Linked DNA regions of Azoarcus sp. KH32C. The main gene of each other region encodes a partner of the protein of the gene in region 2 in a complex. Links are inferred from orthologs where the notes say so. Each region holds a gene or a part of one and is shown on either strand. Other genes may lie near its edges.

Region 1 (8,828 bases), 720 kb from region 2 along the record:
GCGTGCTGTCGCTGAACATCAACTCGAAGTCCGCGCTCTATGCGGCCTACATGCCGTTCCTCGCCAACGGCGGCATCTTCGTGCCGACGCCACGCGTGCATACGCTCGGCGACGAAGTCTTTATGCTGCTACAGTTGATGGACGACCCGACCAAGCATCCCGTCGCCGCGACTGTCGTGTGGGTCACGCCGCACGGTGCGCAGGGCGGGCGGACGCAAGGCATCGGCGTGCACTTCAGCTCTGATGAATCCGGCAAGGCGCTGCGGCATCGCATCGAACAGATCCTTGCCGGTCACCTCGGCTCCAATCGTCCCACGCATACCCTCTGATTGACCGATGTTCGTAGATTCGCACTGCCATCTGGACTTTCCGGATCTCGCCGCGCGCGAGGACGCCGTTCTCGCCGCGATGGCGGCCAAGCGCGTCGGCCACGCCTTGTGCGTGGCCGTGAAGCTGGAAGACTTCCCGCGCGTGCTTGCGCTCGCCGAGCGGCACCCGAATCTCTCGGCTTCCGTCGGTGTGCATCCCGACAACGACGGCGTCGAGGAGCCTGACGTCGAGCGCCTGCTGGCGCTTGCCGAACACCCGAAGATCGTCGCGATCGGCGAGACAGGGCTCGACTACTACTGGCAGAAGGACGCGCCGGAATGGCAGCGCGAGCGCTTTCGCACCCATATCCGGGCGGCTCGCGCCTGCGGCAAACCCCTGATCGTCCACACGCGCTCGGCCGCCGAGGACACGCTGCGCGTGATGCGCGAGGAAGGTGCCGGCGAGGCGGGTGGTGTAATGCATTGCTTCACCGAGTCGCGTGAAGTCGCGGAGGCGGCCCTCGACCTCGGCTTCTACATCTCCTTCTCCGGAATCGTCACGTTCAAGAGCGCGCGTGACCTCAAGGAGGTCGCCCGCTTCGTGCCGCTTGACCGCCTGCTGATCGAGACGGACTCACCCTACCTCGCACCTGTGCCGCATCGGGGCAAGACCAACGAGCCCGCCTGGGTCGTCCACGTCGCCGAGGAAATCGCCCGTCTGCGCAACGAGTCGCTCGACCGTATCGAGGCCGTTACCACCGAAAACTTCTTCCGCCTTTTCCGCCATGCCCAAGCACACTGATCTGCTGCGCCGCTTCCTGGTTTCCACCGTGTTCGCGGCGACGCTCGGCGCCGCTGCGGCCCATGCCGGCAGCTACGAGGACGGCCTCAGCTCCGCCCGATTGGGCGACACGTCGCAACTCGTTGATCTCCTCAACCGCGGCCTGGACCCCGACACCGTCGACCCTCAGGGGAATTCCCTGCTGATGCTTGCCGCCCGCGAGGGCCAGACGAAGACCGTTGCGGCCCTGCTGAAATATCGGCCCAAAGTCTCGTTGCGCAATGGAGCCGGCGATTCGGCGCTGATGCTTGCGGTGCTGAAGGGTGAGACCCCCGTCGTCGACCTCCTGCTCGACGCCGGCGCCCCGGTCAATAACGACGGGTGGAACGCGCTGATATACGCCGCCTTCGAAGGCCGCCTGGAACTCGTCGAGCGCCTGCTGGCACGCGGCGCGGACGTCAATCTGCTCGCGCCGAACAAGTCGAACGCACTGATGCTCGCTGCCCGGAACGGTCACATCGACGTCGTGCGGCGTCTGCTGAAGACGGACGTGAACCTCGATCAGGAAAACGACGCAGGATTCACCGCCGAAAGCTGGGCCATGGCGAACGCCAACACCGACATCGCCGATCTCATCCGGGCCGAGCGCAAGCGCCGCGCTGCGCAATAAGCGACGGCACAAAATCGCGCGACAAACGCGCGGCGGTCACGACCGTCGTGAAATGCACCGATACCGTGTCGTCGATATCGGCCGCGTAACCTCCAGCCATCGCCACGGCGACCGGTATGCCGCGACCGAAGCACCGCCCGAGTACGAGTTGGTCGCGCGCCGCGAGGCCGTCGAAGGTCAAGGCGAGACGACCCAGTCGATCCCCTTCGAAGGGGTCCGCACCGGCCAGATAGATCACGAGATCCGGCTCGAAGCGCGAAAACAGGTCGGACAAAGCATCGTTCAAGGCCGCGAGATAGGCGCTGTCGCCGGTGCCGTCCGGCAGTTCGACGTCGAGATCCGACACCGCCTTGCGGAAGGGGAAATTCTTGGCGCCATGGAGGCTCAAGGTGAACAGATCCCGGCGCCCCGCGAGGATCGTCGCCGTTCCGTCCCCCTGATGGACGTCGCAGTCGACGACCGCCACCTTGCGCGCAAGCCCCTCCGCCTGCATCGCCAGCGCGGCGATCGCCGCGTCGTTGAACACGCAGAAGCCCGAACCGAAGTCCCGGTGCGCGTGATGCGTGCCGCCGGCGAGATTCGCCGAGCATCCCTCGGTGAGGGCACGCCGGCAGGCCGCGAGCGTCGCACCGGCGGACCGTCGCGAGCGTTCGATCATCTGCGGCGTCCAGGGAAACCCGATGCGCCGCTGCTCGGCCGGTTCGAGCCTTCCGCTCGCGGCGCGTGACAGGTATCCCGCATCGTGGGCCCGTAGGATTTCGGTGTCGCTCGCGGCGGTCGGAACGATGAAATCCGATTCGCCGAAATGCCCCGAAGCGGCCAGGCGTGCGCGCAGGCGCGAATATTTCTCCATCGGAAACCGATGCCCCGGCGGCAGCGGCAGCACGAAGTGGTCGGCGTAGAAGAGTTTCACTTCAAGGTGTCCGGTCCATGCAATGGCGGAATGGTCCACGAATTCCCCGTGCCGCGGCAAGAACGATCGAAGCGGATTCGACGGGCGTTGCAGGGCCGTTTAAACTGAAACGTCCCACGCACGAAGAATCGCTGGAACAGGTGAAAGACATGAGCATCCATGACACGATCCGCCGGTGTCACCCCCGACTCATCGAAATCCGCCGCGACATCCACGCCCATCCTGAACTCGCGTTCGCCGAGCATCGCACGGCCGAACTCGTCGCTGCCCATCTCGAAGGACTCGGCCTCGAAGTGCATCGCGGCGTCGGCGGTACCGGCGTCGTCGGAACGCTGCGATCCGGACGCGGCCTGCGCGCGATCGGGCTACGCGCCGACATGGACGCCTTGCCGATCCATGAACGCAACGAATTCGCACACAAGTCGCGCCGCCAGGGATGCATGCATGCCTGCGGGCACGACGGGCACACGACGATGCTGCTCGGAGCGGCTGAAGTGCTCGCCGCTCACCCGGATTTCGACGGCACCGTGCATTTCGTTTTCCAGCCGGCCGAGGAAGGCGAGGGCGGTGCCGACGCGATGGTCAACGACGGTCTGTTCGATCGTTTCCCGATGGAGTCGATCTTCGGCCTGCACAACTGGCCCGGATTGCCCTCAGGGCAGTTTGCCGTGCATCCCGGCGCAGTGATGGCGAGTGCGGACCGCTTCGACATCGAGATCCGGGGCCATGGCGCACACGCCGCGATGCCGCACCTCGGGACGGATTCCATCGTCGCGGGCGCCGCGCTCGTGCAGGCGATCCAATCTATCGTCAGTCGCACGCTCGATCCGACCGATTCGGCGGTCGTCTCGGTGACCCAGTTCCACGCCGGGGAGGCCTACAACGTGATCCCCGATCGCGCCCAACTCTGCGGCACGGTGCGTGCCTTCAGCGAGGCCGTTCAGGAGCGCGTCGAGGCCTCGCTGCAGCGCCTGTGCGAGGGCGTGGCCGCTGCGCACGGTGTCGAGATCGTCCTCACATATCGCCGCGGTTACCCTCCGACGATCAACACGGCCGACGAAGCGGCCGTGTGTGCGGAAGTCGCCGGTGCATTGGCGGGCGGAGCGGGCGTCGTGACCAACGCACGCCCGAGCATGGGCGCCGAGGATTTCGCCTTCTATCTGCGTCACAAGCCCGGCTGCTATGTCTGGCTCGGCAACGGTCCGGGCGAGGGCGGCTGCACGCTGCACAATCCGCATTACGATTTCAACGACGAGGTAATTCCGGTCGGCGTTGCATACTGGGTCGAGCTCGCGCGCCGAATCCTGAGACGCGCCTGACGCCCGCAGACTGAACCTTCTTCTTCGCAAGGCGTCGATCCGCTCATGAATACACTGCGGCTTGCCTTGCGGATGATGGTGCGCGACCTGCGCGCCGGGGAACTCCATCTGCTCGGGCTGGCGATCGTCGTTGCGGTCGCCGCGCTGACCAGCGTCGGCTTTCTCGGCGATCGCGTCTCCCGCGCCCTCGATCGCGAAGCGAACCAGCTATTGGGCGGCGACCTGTTGCTGCGGGCGGATCATCCATGGAGCGGCGAGATCACGACGGAAGCGCGGCGGCGTGATCTGGGAATGGTCGGCAGCATTCTCTTCACGAGCATGGTAAGCAGCGATTCAGGTGCCCAGCTCGCCGCCGTGAAGGTCGTCGAGAGCGGCTACCCCTTGCGCGGAAGCGTCCGCATCGCCAGCGGACCGAACCAGCCCGATATCGTCGCCGGACGTGTTCCCGAGCGTGGCGAAGTGTGGCTCGACGAGCGTCTCCTCTCGGGACTGGGCGTCTCGGTCGGCGATCGGGTCGGGCTCGGGGAGCTCGAGTTTCGAGTCGGCGGGATGGTCACCTTCGAGTCCGACCGGGGCGCGAACTTCTTCAGCCTGCTGCCCCGTGCGATGTTCAATGCGGCCGACCTTCCAGCCAGCGGCCTGCTGGTCGAAGGCAGCCGGGCCACGTGGCGCCTGCACCTCGCCGGGAGTCCCGATGCCATCGCGGGATTCGAGGCCTGGGCAAAGGGGCACCTTGGCCGGGGTGAGGCGATCGAGACCATCGACAACGCCCGCCCGGAAGTGCGCACTGCGCTCGATCAGGCCCAGCGCTTTCTCCGTCTCGCTGCGCTCCTCGCCGTGATCCTCGCGGCCGTCGCGGTGGGCCTCTCCGCCCGTCGATTCATGCGCCGGCACCTCGACGCATGTGCCGTCATGCGCTGTCTCGGCGCGCGACAGCGCCAGGTCATGGCCATCGTTCTGGGCGAATTCGTGTTGTTCGGTCTTGCCGCAGCCGTCCTGGGAACGCTAATCGGTTGGGCTGTCCACCAGGGACTTGTCAGCCTGGCGTTGAAGTCGATCGTCGGCGAGTTGCCCGCCCCGTCGTTTCGCCCGCTCCTCTACGGACTTTCGATCGCTCTGGTATTGCTGACCGGTTTTGTCTTCCCGCAAGTTCTGCGTCTTCGACACGTCCCGACGCTGCGCGTCCTGCGTCGCGAAATCGTGCCGCTGGAGGCTCGTAGCGCTGCGGCCTGGCTCGTCGGCGGGGCCTCCCTGGTTGCGGTCATCTTCTGGATGGCAGGGGAGTTCCGGTTGGGGGCCCTGGTTTCCGGTGGCTTCGCGCTGGCGCTCGGCCTTTTCTCCGCGATTGCGTGGGGCCTGCTCCTGCTGCTCGGCCGCCTGAGGGGAGCGGGAAGCATGCGAGGCAGCGGCTGGCGCTACGGCTTGGCGGCATTGGTCCGCCGCAAGGGTTCGACAATCGTCCAGGTCAGTGCAATCGGCGTCGGCATGACCGCCCTCGTGCTCCTGACGCTCGTGCGTGGAGACTTGCTCGACTCCTGGCGGCGGATGTCGCCGCCCGACGCTCCCAACCGCTTCGTCATCAACATCCAGCCCGACCAGCGCGAGTCGCTCGCGCAGTTCTTCGCCGAGCATCGAATGACTGCTCCAGCGATCCTGCCGATGATTCGGGGACGCCTGACCGCCATAAACGGCCGGGAGGTGCGGCCGGAGGATTACGCGGAAGATCGGACCCGGCGTCTGGCCGAGCGCGAATTCAACCTGAGCTATGGCACCTCGCCGCCGGAAGGAAACTCCATCGTCGCCGGCACTTGGCACGGCAATGATACGGCTCCCCAGTTCTCGGTCGAGCAAGGTCTCGCCGAGACTTTCCTGCTCAAGGTGGGCGACCGCGTGCGTTTCACCGTGGCCGGCCGCGCGGTCGAGGCGCCGATTACAAGCGTGCGCAGGCTCGAGTGGGACTCGATGCGGGTCAATTTCTTCTTCATCGCCGGCGCGGGGATGCTCGAAAACGACCCCGCCAGCCTGATCACGAGTTTCCGCCAACCGGAGAACGACAAGGGGCTGACCCAGGACCTGGTCCGCCGCTTCCCGAACTTCTCGGTGATCGATGTCGACGCCGTGATCGGACAGTTGCGAGCCTTGACCGACCAGCTGGTCTTGGTCGTCCAGTTCGTCTTCATTTTCGCCCTCGTGGCCGGCTTCGTCGTGCTGTTTGCGGCACTGGAATCGACCCACGACGAGCGGGAGTTCGAACTCGCGATGCTGCGTACGCTTGGCGCCCGTAACCGGCAGATGCGTCAGGCGATCCTTGCAGAATTCAGTATGTTGGGGATGGTGGCGACACTGATGGCCGTCGGCGGAGCGTCGACCATCGGCTGGGGCCTGGGACGGCAAGTGTTCAAGATCGCCTATACGCCGGACCCACTCGGGTCGATGCTCGTCGTCACTGTGGGAACGGCTGCCGTGGTCCTGGGGGGCTGGGCTGGGATGAGAAAACTGCTCCGGCGGACACCGTTGGCGGTACTGCGTAATCCGTAGGAGGGTATCTACGGAGTCCTTATCGTGATTTGAGGTCGGATTTAATTCTCAAATTAGGGACATCAGTGCATGCAGTTTTGCTAAAAATGAGAAGGGCCCGTCATTGACGGGCCCTTCGTGTTGACGTATCAGCCGATTACTTGACGTGGCAAGTCAGGCAAATTGTGCTGCCTTCCGGGGTGACGCGCAGGAAGGTCGGAAGGAACTTGGTTCCCACTCCAGCCGATGGTACCCCGTGCGGATCATGGCAGGAGGCGCATTCAACCTCATAGCCGTCGCCCGAATCGTAGAACCGCAGCTCGTTCTTGTCCGGACGGGAGTTGCCGTTCGTGTCGAAGAACTTGACGCTGCCCTTGGTGGTGGTATTCGGATTCCAGTCGGTCCCGGTCGGGAATTTCACACCCACCGGGTGATCATTGGACAAGTCGGTTCCAATTGCGAAGACGCTAAAGTCTGTTGCGCCGTTTTCCAGGCCGGGACTATGACAGGAGAGGCAGCCCGCTGGGCTGAGGGCGTTGTGCGAAGTAGCTTTCGCGATTGCCCGGGCCGGCTTCGGCCATGTGTTCAGGAACGTGTTGTCCTGAGTCGTCATTTGGGCCGCATTCCATCCGCCACTGCCTGGCATGTTTACGATGGAGTCGATCGCCGTTTGACCGTCGTGGCACGAAAGACAGGTAAGGGAGTTCGGCCCGGGTTGCGTGACCGTGCCGCTGAGACTTTGCTGGTTATAGAGCGTGTAGCCGCCCGTAGGGGTCTTGTTAGTGCGGTTCCACAGCGGAGCGGCGAGTGTCGTGTTGGCGCCGTGCGGAGTGTGGCAGTACACGCATACCTGCATGTAATCGTTCCGGACGAAGTCCATGAATTCGGCGGCCGGTTGATTGCCATCCGTCGTGTCTCTTTGCGTCAGGTTGTGCCGAGTGTTGCTGATCGTTCCCATGTTCGAGAACTTCGTCGGAACGTCGCCGTCCGACAATGCGTCCATTGCTGGCAGGACGGTCGCCAATGCAAGGCATGCCGAGAGAATTTTCTTTTTTGTCATGGGTGACACCCTGAAATTTGATGTGGCGGTTCTCGTTCCCGAAGTATTTTTTTACTTCATTGGCATTTTAAGCAATTTTCAATCCACCTATGATCTCAAGGCCCCGCGCAGTTCACTGCGGCTTTTCTGGCCGGTAGACCTCGACCTTCAGGTGGTATTGGTCTGCAACGTAGAGTCGTCCCGTTTCATCGACTGCTATCCCTGCAATCAATCCGAATTGGCCCGGCACATTGCGCAGGCTCGGTTCGCCTAGCCACATAAGCAATTCCCCTGCCGGGCTGAAGATCTGGACGTTGTTGAATGAAGCGTCCGAGACGTAGATGTTTCCGTCCTGATCCGCGCTAATGCTTCGCGGGCGGGAAAATTGGCCGATGCCATTGCCTACGCTTCCGAACATTCCCTTGAAATTGCCCTCGAGATCGAAGGTCTGGACGCGAAAATTCCCGGAGTCGAGAACAAGCAGTGACCCGCGAGTAACGGTTGCTGCCAAGGGAATGCTTACGCGGCCGGGGGCTGACCCACGCGGGCCAATGCGGAATAGCTCGCGGTTGTCCGGGGAATAAGCGATGACTTTGTGATCATTGCCGTCCACCGTGCCACGGTCGACTATGAATATCTTCTGGCCGTCGTCGCTAACGGCGACTCCCGATGGCTTGGAGAGCTCCTTCGGGTTGCCGACTGCATACATGAAGAGGCCAAGGGAGTCATATACCATGACCTGATGTCTCTTCGCGTCGAGCACGTAGACGTTGTTCTCTCCGTCGATGGCGAGGGAGGTGGGGCTCGTGACGTTGTTGGGTTCGCGAACCCCGATCTGAAATACTCGCCCACGGGGTACGTCGAATACGACGATCGAGTTTGTGGGGGGGTCGGCGACGTAGATCCTGCCGTTCCGAGCGGCAAGGGCGGATGGCTTGCGGTACGCGGGCTCTCCAGGTTTGCTCGAAGGGCCCGTGAGCATCTGTTTCAAGCGTTCGTCTTCGGTCAGGGGACGAATGTCATACTGATTGCGGAGTTGAGTCTCGTAGCGAAACCTGGGATCCGCGGGGGCGGCCGGCCAGACGAGTTGAATCTTTGGTTCTTTCTCGCTATTCGTTGTGCCCCCCTGATAGGCGCAACCAGTCATGGCTAGTCCAAGAGCGAGTGCAAGGGTGCCTGTCAGGAGGCGGGTCGCGGCGAGTGTCTGAGCAGTTCGGGCTTGGTTTGGTTGAGGCATCTTTCGGAACAGTCGTTTTGTCCGGGGGAGGGGCGCTGCGGCCC
Region 2 (8,666 bases):
ATCATTACGAGAACTTCCCTGTCGCGTCGCTGTTGCTGCCACCCCACCTGCGTGAGCCGGTGGAGGCGATCTACGCCTTCGCGCGCGGCGCCGACGACGTGGCCGATGAAGGTGACGCAGCACCGATCGCACGACTGGCGCGTCTCAACGACTACCGGAACGAACTCAACCTGCTCGGCCGCGGCGAAGCGCCGCGCGATCCCTCGCTCGCCCGCCTCTTCGCGCGCCTGGGCGTCGCGGTCCGCGATCACGCGCTCCCGCTGCAATGCTTCCGGGATCTGCTCGACGCCTTCAGCCAGGACGTGGGGAAGACCCGTTACGCGGACTTCGACGAACTCCGCGACTACTGCCGCCGCTCGGCAGACCCGGTCGGCCGCCTGATGCTGCACCTGTACCGGGCCGCCACGCCTGACAACCTGCGGCGTTCGGATCTGATCTGCACGAGCCTGCAGTTGATCAACTTCTGGCAGGACGTCGCTGTCGACTGGCAAAAGCATCGCATCTACGTCCCGCTCGATGACATGCAGCGGTTCGGCGTGACCGAAGAGTATCTCCAAGCGGCGCTCTGCGACGACGCCTGGCGGGCCCTGATGGCGTTCCAGGTCCAGCGGGCGCGCGCGATGATGCTCGAGGGCGCGCCTCTCGCCCGCGATCTACCCGGCCGCATCGGCTGGGAGCTGCGCCTCGTCGTGCTCGGCGGCCTGCACATCCTCGAACGCATCGAGGCGGTGCGTTTCGACGTTTTCCGGCGGCGCCCGACGCTGACAAAATCCGACTGGCCGCGACTCGTGTGGCGCGCGCTGAATTACAAAGGTATCCGATGAATCCCCACGACTACTGCCAGGACAAGGCTGCCAAGAGCGGCTCGAGCTTCTATTACAGCTTCCTCTTCCTTCCGCCCGAGCGGCGGCAGGCGATTGTCGCGCTCTATGCCCTGTGCCGCGAGGTCGACGATGTCGTCGACGAATGCCACGACGTGCAGGTCGCGCAGACGAAGCTCGAATGGTGGCGCAAGGAGATCGCCCTCACCTACGGTGGGCAGCCGACGCACCCGGTCGGCTTGGCATTGAAGGACGTCATCGGACGTTTCAACCTGCCGAAGGAGCAGCTGCTCGAAATCATCGACGGCATGGAAATGGATCTCACGCAGACCCGTTACCTCGACTTCAAGGGACTGCAACTCTATTGTTATCGAGTGGCGAGCGTCGTCGGACTGCTCGCGGCGGAAATCTTCGGCTACGAGGATCGGCAGACGCTGAAGTACGCACACGATCTCGGGATGGCCTTCCAGCTCACGAACATCATCCGCGACGTCGGCGAGGACGCGCGGCGCGGCCGCATCTACCTGCCGATCGAGGATCTGCAACGCTTCAACGTTCCGGCCAAGCAGATCATGGACGCGCGCCACGACGACAACTTTGTCGAACTCATGCGCTTCCAGGCCCAACGTGCGGAACAGTATTACGATCAGGCTTTCGCGCATCTGCCGCGCGGCGACCGCAAGAGCCAGCGCCCGGGCCTCGTGATGGCCGCGATCTACCGCACGCTGCTGCGCGAAATCGAACGCGACGGCTTCCTGGTGCTCGATCGCCGCACGTCGCTGACCCCGATCCGCAAGCTGTGGCTTGCCGGATCAACCTGGCTGCGGGCGTAAGGCTCGCTAGCGCAGAGGGAAATCGCGTGAGTCAGCACGTTGCGGTGATTGGCGCAGGCTATGCCGGACTGGCCTGCGCGGTGGAACTCGCACGACGGCGCGTGCAGGTGACGGTCTTCGATCGCTCGCACACGCTCGGCGGGCGGGCGCGGGTCGTCAACAAGGACGGCTGGCGCGTCGACAACGGCCAGCACATCTTGCTCGGCGCCTATTCGGAGCTGCTGCGCCTGCTGCGTCTGACCGGAGGCTCTCCCAAACAGCTCGCGCATCTGCCGCTGACCCTGCACACGCCCGGGGCACTCCATCTGCAGGCGGCCCGCCTGCCCGCCCCGCTGCATCTGGCGGTCGGACTAGTCACCGCAAAAGGGCTGCAGTGGGCGGACCGGCTCGCAATGCTCAGGCTAATGCGGGCGCTCAAGAAGCGCACCTTTCGCGTCGCGCCGGATCTGACGGTCGCGGGACTGATGCGCGAGACGCGTCAGACCACGCATCTCGTGAAGCTGGTCTGGGAGCCGCTGTGCGTTGCGGCGTTGAACACGCCGATCGGCGAGGCGTCGGCACAGATCTTCGCCAATGTCCTGCGTGACAGCCTTGCCGCGGGCGCCGCGGCGAGCGAACTGCTGATCCCCCGCGTCGACCTCTCGGAGCTCTTCCCTGTCCCGGCGGCCCGCTACCTCGCGGTTCGGCGAGGCAAGTTGCGCACGGGAACGCCGGTAGAAGCGATCCAACGCGTCGACGAAGGCTTCCGCCTCGAAGGCGACCCCTCGTCGCGCCAGGTCTACGACCAAGTGGTCCTCGCGACCGCGCCGCATCACGCCGGAGGACTCCTGCGCACGGTAGGCGACTGTGATCGGCTTGCAACGATGATCGAGGGGCTGCCCAACGAACCGATCACGACCGTCTATCTTGCAATGGGTCCGACTTGCCACCTGCCCTTTCCGATGATCGGGCTCGCGCGCGGACCGGCTCAGTGGGCTTTCGACCGCGGGCAACTCGGGGGGCAACCGGGGCTCGTCGCCTGCGTGATCAGCGCTCATGGCCCGCACGAGGGATTGAGCCGTGACGAACTCCTTCTCGCCGTCCATCGCCAGTTGGAGCAGGAACTCGACGTGCGCCTGCCGAGCCCCGAGTGGTCGCAGGTGATCACCGAGAGACGCGCGACCTTCGCCTGCCGTCCGGGACTGATGCGCCCGGGCCCGCAAACGCCCGTGGCCGGCCTGTGGCTCGCTGGCGACTACCTGGAATCGGAGTATCCTGCGACGCTGGAGTCGGCCGTTCGCTCAGGCGTCGATACGGCAAGCCGCGTATTGCGCACAATCCGCATCAGCGCCGCCTGACGCGCTTCAGGCGTGCTCGATCGCTCCGCTGAGCCGTCCGGCATGCATGTGCAGGACCCGACTGCAGCGCGCGGCGAGCGACTCGTCGTGGGTGACGAGGATCAGCGTCGTGCCCGCTTCGCGATTCAGCGAGAACATCAGTTCGATGACGCTCTCGCCCGTCACGGCATCCAGATTGCCGGTCGGCTCGTCGGCCAGCAACAACTGCGGATTCGGCGCAAAGGCCCGCGCGAGGGCCACGCGCTGCTGCTCGCCGCCCGACAATTGGCGCGGGTAATGCCGCAGCCGTTCCCCGAGGCCGACGCGCTCCAGCCATTGGCGGGCGATCGCCAAGGCATTGCGATTTCCGGCGAGCTCCAGCGGCAGCATCACATTCTCCAGCGCCGTCAGCGCGGGCAGCAGTTGGAAGGACTGGAAGACGAATCCGACGGCCTCGCCGCGCAAGGCGGCCCGCGCGTCTTCGTCGAGCGTAAAGATATCGGTGCCACGTATGCGCACGCTGCCTTCGCTTGGAACATCCAGCCCGGCGAGCAATCCCAGCAGCGTGGATTTCCCGGAACCCGACGCGCCGACGATCGCGACCGATGCGCCGCGCTCCACGGCGAACGAAACATCCTTCAGAATCTCCAGCGTTCCCTGCCCCGCGCCCAGGTCCACGCGTTTCGCGAGTCCCGCCACCTCTATGACCGGAATGGAGAATTCAATGCCGCTGCGATCCATCGTATTCATCTTCTTTGCGTTGGTGACATGCGCGCACGTCGATGCGGCGACGATCCTGGTATGGGGCGACAGCCTGTCGGCTGGCTACGGCCTGCAACCGAAGCAGGACTGGCCCACCTTGTTGCAGACGCGATTGGAGCGCGAAGGGTTCCGTCATTCCGTCGTCAATGCGAGCGTGAGCGGCGAAACCACCGCCGGAGGACGCTCACGCCTGCCCGCTGCGCTCGAACGCCACAGGCCCGACTACCTGATCCTCGAACTCGGCGCAAACGACGGCCTGCGGGGTCTCAAGCCCGACCTGATGGAGGAGAACCTCGCCGCGATGATCGAGCTTGCCCGCCGCCAGGGCGCCCGCGTACTTCTGGTCGGAATGCGGCTGCCGCCGAACTACGGACCGGCCTACACGCGGCGCTTCCAGCAAGCCTACGCGGACCTCGCCGATCAGTACAAGATCCCGCTTGTGCCCTTCCTGCTGGACGGATTCGCCGATCGGCGAGAACTCTTCCAGTCCGACGGGATTCACCCGACGGCGGAAGCCCAGCCCCTGATCGTCGAGACGGTCTGGAAACAGCTCGCCTTGCTGATCAGGCACTGATTCGGACACATCAAGCGACCTGCAGCATCGGTTCCCCGGCGACCATGCGACCGATCACCGCCGCTTCGTTGCCCTGTTCCTCGCGCACCGCAGCCAGCACGGCTTCGACGCTATCCTCCGCACACGCGATCAACAGCCCGCCGCTGGTCTGAGGGTCGGTGATGAGCTTGCGCTGCCATTCCGGCGTGTCCGCCGCAAGCCGGACCTCGCCGCCGTAGCTTGCCCAGTTGCGCGTCGAAGCGCCGGTCGCGATCCCATCTCGCACGAGCTGGACGGCCGTGTCGATCTTCGGCAGCGCATCGAAGGACACTTGCGCCCCGAGGCGCGAGCCGCGGCAGATCTCCAGCAAATGACCGGCAAGGCCGAATCCGGTGACGTCCGTGACCGCATGCACGCCATTCATGCCCGCCAGGCTCGCACCGACGCGATTGAGCAGCGTGGTCCAGCGCAGCATCTCGGCGTAGCCCTCCGGCGCGAGCACACCTTTCTTCAGCCCGGCCGACAGGATGCCGACGCCGAGCGGCTTGGTCAGGATCAGCACGTCGCCCGCCTGCGCACCGGCGTTGGTCTTCACCTGCGCCGGATCGACGACGCCCAGCCCGACGAGTCCGTAGATCGGCTCCAGCACGTCGATCGAGTGGCCGCCGGCGATCGGGATCCCTGCATCCCGACAGACCGATGCGCCCCCTTCGAGGATGCGTCCGATCACTTCCGGCGGCAGCTTGTCGATCGGCATGCCCACCAGCGCCAGCGCCATGATCGGGCGCCCGCCCATCGCGTAGACGTCCGACAGCGCGTTCGTCGCCGCGATGCGGCCGAAATCGAAGGGGTCGTCGACGATCGGCGTGAAGAAGTCGGTTGTCGCGACGATCGCCTGATGCTCGTTGAGGCGATACACCGCCGCATCGTCGGCCGTTTCGGTGCCGACCAGCAGTTCCGGCGGAACGATGCCGGCGGGTGCGTGCGCGAGCAGTTTCGAGAGCACCGACGGCGCGATTTTGCAGCCACATCCGCCGCCGTGGGAGAATTGCGTAAGTCTGATCTGATCCATGACATCCTGAAGGAATAACCGGCCATCCGGCGCACGCCGAAAGCCGCGACAACGCATGAAAAAAGGCCTCGCGACCGTAGCACAGCTCTCCGAATTTGACGAGTTCATCGACGCCCGCAGCCCGGCCGAATTCGCCGAAGACCGCATCCCCGGCGCCGTCAGTTGCCCTGTCCTTGACAACGAGCAGCGGGCGATCGTCGGCACGATCTACAAGCAGCAATCCGCCTTCGAAGCCCGCCGCATCGGCGCCGCGATGGTCGCCGAGAACATCGCGCGCCATCTGCGCGAGCGCTTCCAGGACAAGCCGAAGAACTGGCGTCCGCTCGTCTATTGCTGGCGCGGCGGCCAGCGCAGCGGCTCCTTCGTCACGTGGCTGCGCCTGATCGGGTGGGACGCCTGCCAGCTCGAAGGCGGCTACAAGAGCTGGCGCCACCTGGTCGTCGACGAACTCGCCGTCCTGCCCGGCCGGTTCGACTTTCGCGTGATCTGCGGCGCGACGGGAAGCGGCAAGACCCGCGTGCTCGAAGCGCTCGGCAGGCTTGGCGCGCAAGTGCTGGATCTGGAACAGCTCGCCGCCCACAAAGGCTCTGTGCTCGGAGCGCTGCCCGACCGGCCGCAGCCGACGCAGAAGTCCTTCGAAACGGACCTCTACGGCGTGTTGCGGACCTTCGACCCGGCTCGTCCCGTCTACGTCGAGGCCGAGAGCCGCAAGATCGGACGCATCCAGGTTCCCGAAGTCCTGATGGCCCGCATGCGCGAAAGCCACTGCGTCGCGATCGAAGCGACGCGCGAAGCGCGACTCGACTTCCTCGTGCGGGACTATGCCTACCTCGGCGATGATGTAAGCGATCTGCAAAACAAGATCGACTACCTGCAGGGCCTGCAGAGCAACGAAACGCTGGCCAACTGGAAGGCGCTGGCCGCCCAGCACGAGCTCTACACGCTCTTCGCCGAGTTCATCGACAAGCACTACGATCCGCTCTACCAGCGTTCGCAGAACCGCAATTTCGTCCGCTTTCCGCAAGCGCCGATATTCGCCAGCAGCAACCTGAGCGACGCGGGCATCGCGGAGCTTGCAGACTGCATTCTCCGCGAACAGCAGTGAATCAAGCGTCCATCGAAAGCCCCCATTTCTCGATCCGGTAGCGCAGCGTGTCCCGGCTGACGCCGAGGAGGCGCGCCGCACGCGAGACGTTCCAGCCGGTCTGCTTGAGGGCATCGAGCAGCGCATGGCGTTCGATATCTTCGAGTGTTTGCGCGGGTGCATCGGCACGCCCCTGCGCCGTCTGCGCGACGTCCGGCGTCGTCGCGGCGGAGGGCGGCACCGCGGTCGTCGTCAGCGACAACTGGGACGCCTCGATGACCGGCCCGGTGTTGAGCAGCACCGCCTGTTCGAGGACGTTGCGCAGTTCGCGGACATTGCCCGGCCAGCGGTGGCGCAGCATCAGCGCTTCGGCCGCCGGGGATAGCGAAGGCGCGCGCTTGCCGTATCTCGCAGCGTGGATCGAGATGAAGTGGCGCGCGAGCGACAGCACATCGTCGCCCCGGTCGCGCAGCGGTGGGAGCATGATCTGGAAGACGCACAGGCGGAAATAGAGGTCCGCACGGAAACGCCCCTCCCCGACCAATGCATCGATCGGCCGATGCGTCGCGGCAACGATCCGGACGTTGACTCGCTGATCGCGCAGGCTGCCGATGCGCCGCACCGTCTTTTCTTCCAGCAGCTTGAGGAGCTTCGCCTGCAGGCCCAGGTCCATGTCGCCGATCTCGTCGAGAAACAGCGTTCCGCCCTCCGCAGTTTCCACGAGCCCCAGCTTGCGTTCGCGGGCGTCGGTGAAGGCCCCCCGCTCGTAGCCGAAGAGTTCGGATTCGAGCAGTTGCGCCGGAATCGACGCGCAGTTCAGCTCGACGAAGGGCCGATCCCGGCGGGGACCGTTGTAATGCAGCGCCCGCGCGACGAGCTCTTTGCCCGTGCCCGTCTCGCCCAGCACCAGCACTGCCGGCGCATCCGCGTCCTGCAACTGCGACTCCGCGTCGAGCAATTGCCGCAAGGTCTGCTTGAGCGTGCGCATCGGCGGGGATTCGCCGAACAGGCTCGTGAGATCCGCCGCATCGGCCTCGCGCTGCTGGTAGTAATCGAGCGCACTGTCGCGCTGGGTTTCCTTGAATGACTTGTCGATCAACAACTTGAGTTTTGCGAGGGCGACGGGCTTGGTCAGGAAGTCGCGCGCACCGGCCTTCATCGCTTCGACCGCCAATTCGACGCTGCCGTGCCCGGTGATCATGATGACCGGCAAATGACGGTCGAAAGCCCGTAGGCGCGCTAGCGCATCGAGCCCGTTGATGCCCGGCAGGTTGAAATCGAGCACGACGGCGTCGGGCTTGAAGACGTCGAGCAGCGCGAGCCCCTCCTCCGCCGTCTCCGCGACCCGCACGTCGTAGGCACTGCGCTCGAGATAAATCCGGATGTTCTTGCCGAGGACCGCCTCGTCCTCGATGACCAGAATCGCGCGTCCCATCGTCCCCTCCCCGCTCAGGCTGCCGCCATGACCACTTTCACTGTCGTACCGTCGCCGGGCGAACTCTCGATCGCGAGCGCGCCGCCGAAGCGTTCGACGATGCGCCGGGCGAGCGCAAGGCCCACTCCGAGTCCGCGCGGCTTGGTGGTGAAGAACGGCTTACCGGCGCGCTGCAAGAGATTGGGCGGCATCCCCGGCCCGTTGTCCCGCACGACGAGTAGCACTTGCCGACCACCGCGCTCCACGTCGCAGGCCACCTCGAGCCGACCGCCGTTGCCGATCGCCTCGATCGCGTTCGCGACCACGCTGTGCATCACCTGCCCGAGCAGGAGCGGGTCGCCGCGCACTGCCGGCAGCACATCGGGCAGCCTCAATTCGACATCGATATCGCGACGCTGGAGTTCGCGCGCAAACTCGTCGATACAGCGCCGCACCAACGGCTCAAGCTCCACCGCCGTCAGCTTCTCATTGAGCGGACGGGAATAGGACAGGAGTTCTCGCACCCACGCCTCCAGCCGGTCCGATTCCGCGACGATGTCAGCCGCCGCTTCGGCCGTCGTACTATCCTCGGTGAGCAGCATCAGCTCGGCCGAACTCCTGATCGACGCCAAGGGATTGCGGATGCCGTGCGCAACCGCGGAGCTCATCTCGCCAATCACCGCGAGCGTCTCCGCGTCCAGCAGGCGGCGCTGTTGTTCGCGGATCAGCAAGTCCGCGCGTCGGACGAGCCAGAACAGCGCGGCGTACAGGAACAAGCCCGAAAGCGCCGCCCCGACTGCAATGTAGCGAT

What was found.
Region 1: the proteins of AZKH_RS10945 (region 2) and AZKH_RS14235 are in contact, whole or in part, in a cryo-EM structure (PDB 9GE8), measured with the Escherichia coli proteins. The link is inferred for Azoarcus sp. KH32C from one-to-one orthologs.

The regions. Positions count from the first base shown.
Region 1 is NC_020516.1:3,233,423-3,242,250, reverse strand. What follows is about bases 3,671-6,782. They hold AZKH_RS14235 (ABC transporter permease), read left to right. Parts: upstream 3,671-4,036; coding sequence 4,037-6,529; downstream 6,530-6,782. Other genes in these bases: AZKH_RS14230 (cytochrome c3 family protein), read right to left, coding at 6,666-6,782; AZKH_RS14240 (M20 aminoacylase family protein), read left to right, coding at 3,671-3,991. Also shown: AZKH_RS14260 (PilZ domain-containing protein), read left to right, coding at 1-329; AZKH_RS14255 (TatD family hydrolase), read left to right, coding at 337-1,110; AZKH_RS14250 (ankyrin repeat domain-containing protein), read left to right, coding at 1,094-1,759; AZKH_RS14245 (histone deacetylase), read right to left, coding at 1,722-2,672; more of AZKH_RS14240, read left to right, coding at 2,822-3,670; more of AZKH_RS14230, read right to left, coding at 6,783-7,568; AZKH_RS14225 (hypothetical protein), read right to left, coding at 7,681-8,694.
Region 2 is NC_020516.1:2,515,005-2,523,670, reverse strand. What follows is about bases 1,855-4,804. They hold AZKH_RS10945 (ABC transporter ATP-binding protein), read right to left. Parts: upstream 3,712-4,804; coding sequence 2,998-3,711; downstream 1,855-2,997. Other genes in these bases: selD (selenide, water dikinase SelD), read right to left, coding at 4,317-4,804; AZKH_RS10940 (arylesterase), read left to right, coding at 3,695-4,306; hpnE (hydroxysqualene dehydroxylase HpnE), read left to right, coding at 1,855-2,991. In the rest of the region: squalene synthase HpnC, read left to right, coding at 1-824; presqualene diphosphate synthase HpnD, read left to right, coding at 821-1,654; more of hpnE, read left to right, coding at 1,681-1,854; more of selD, read right to left, coding at 4,805-5,357; tRNA 2-selenouridine(34) synthase MnmH, read left to right, coding at 5,413-6,462; AZKH_RS10925 (sigma-54 dependent transcriptional regulator), read right to left, coding at 6,464-7,876; AZKH_RS10920 (sensor histidine kinase), read right to left, coding at 7,891-8,666.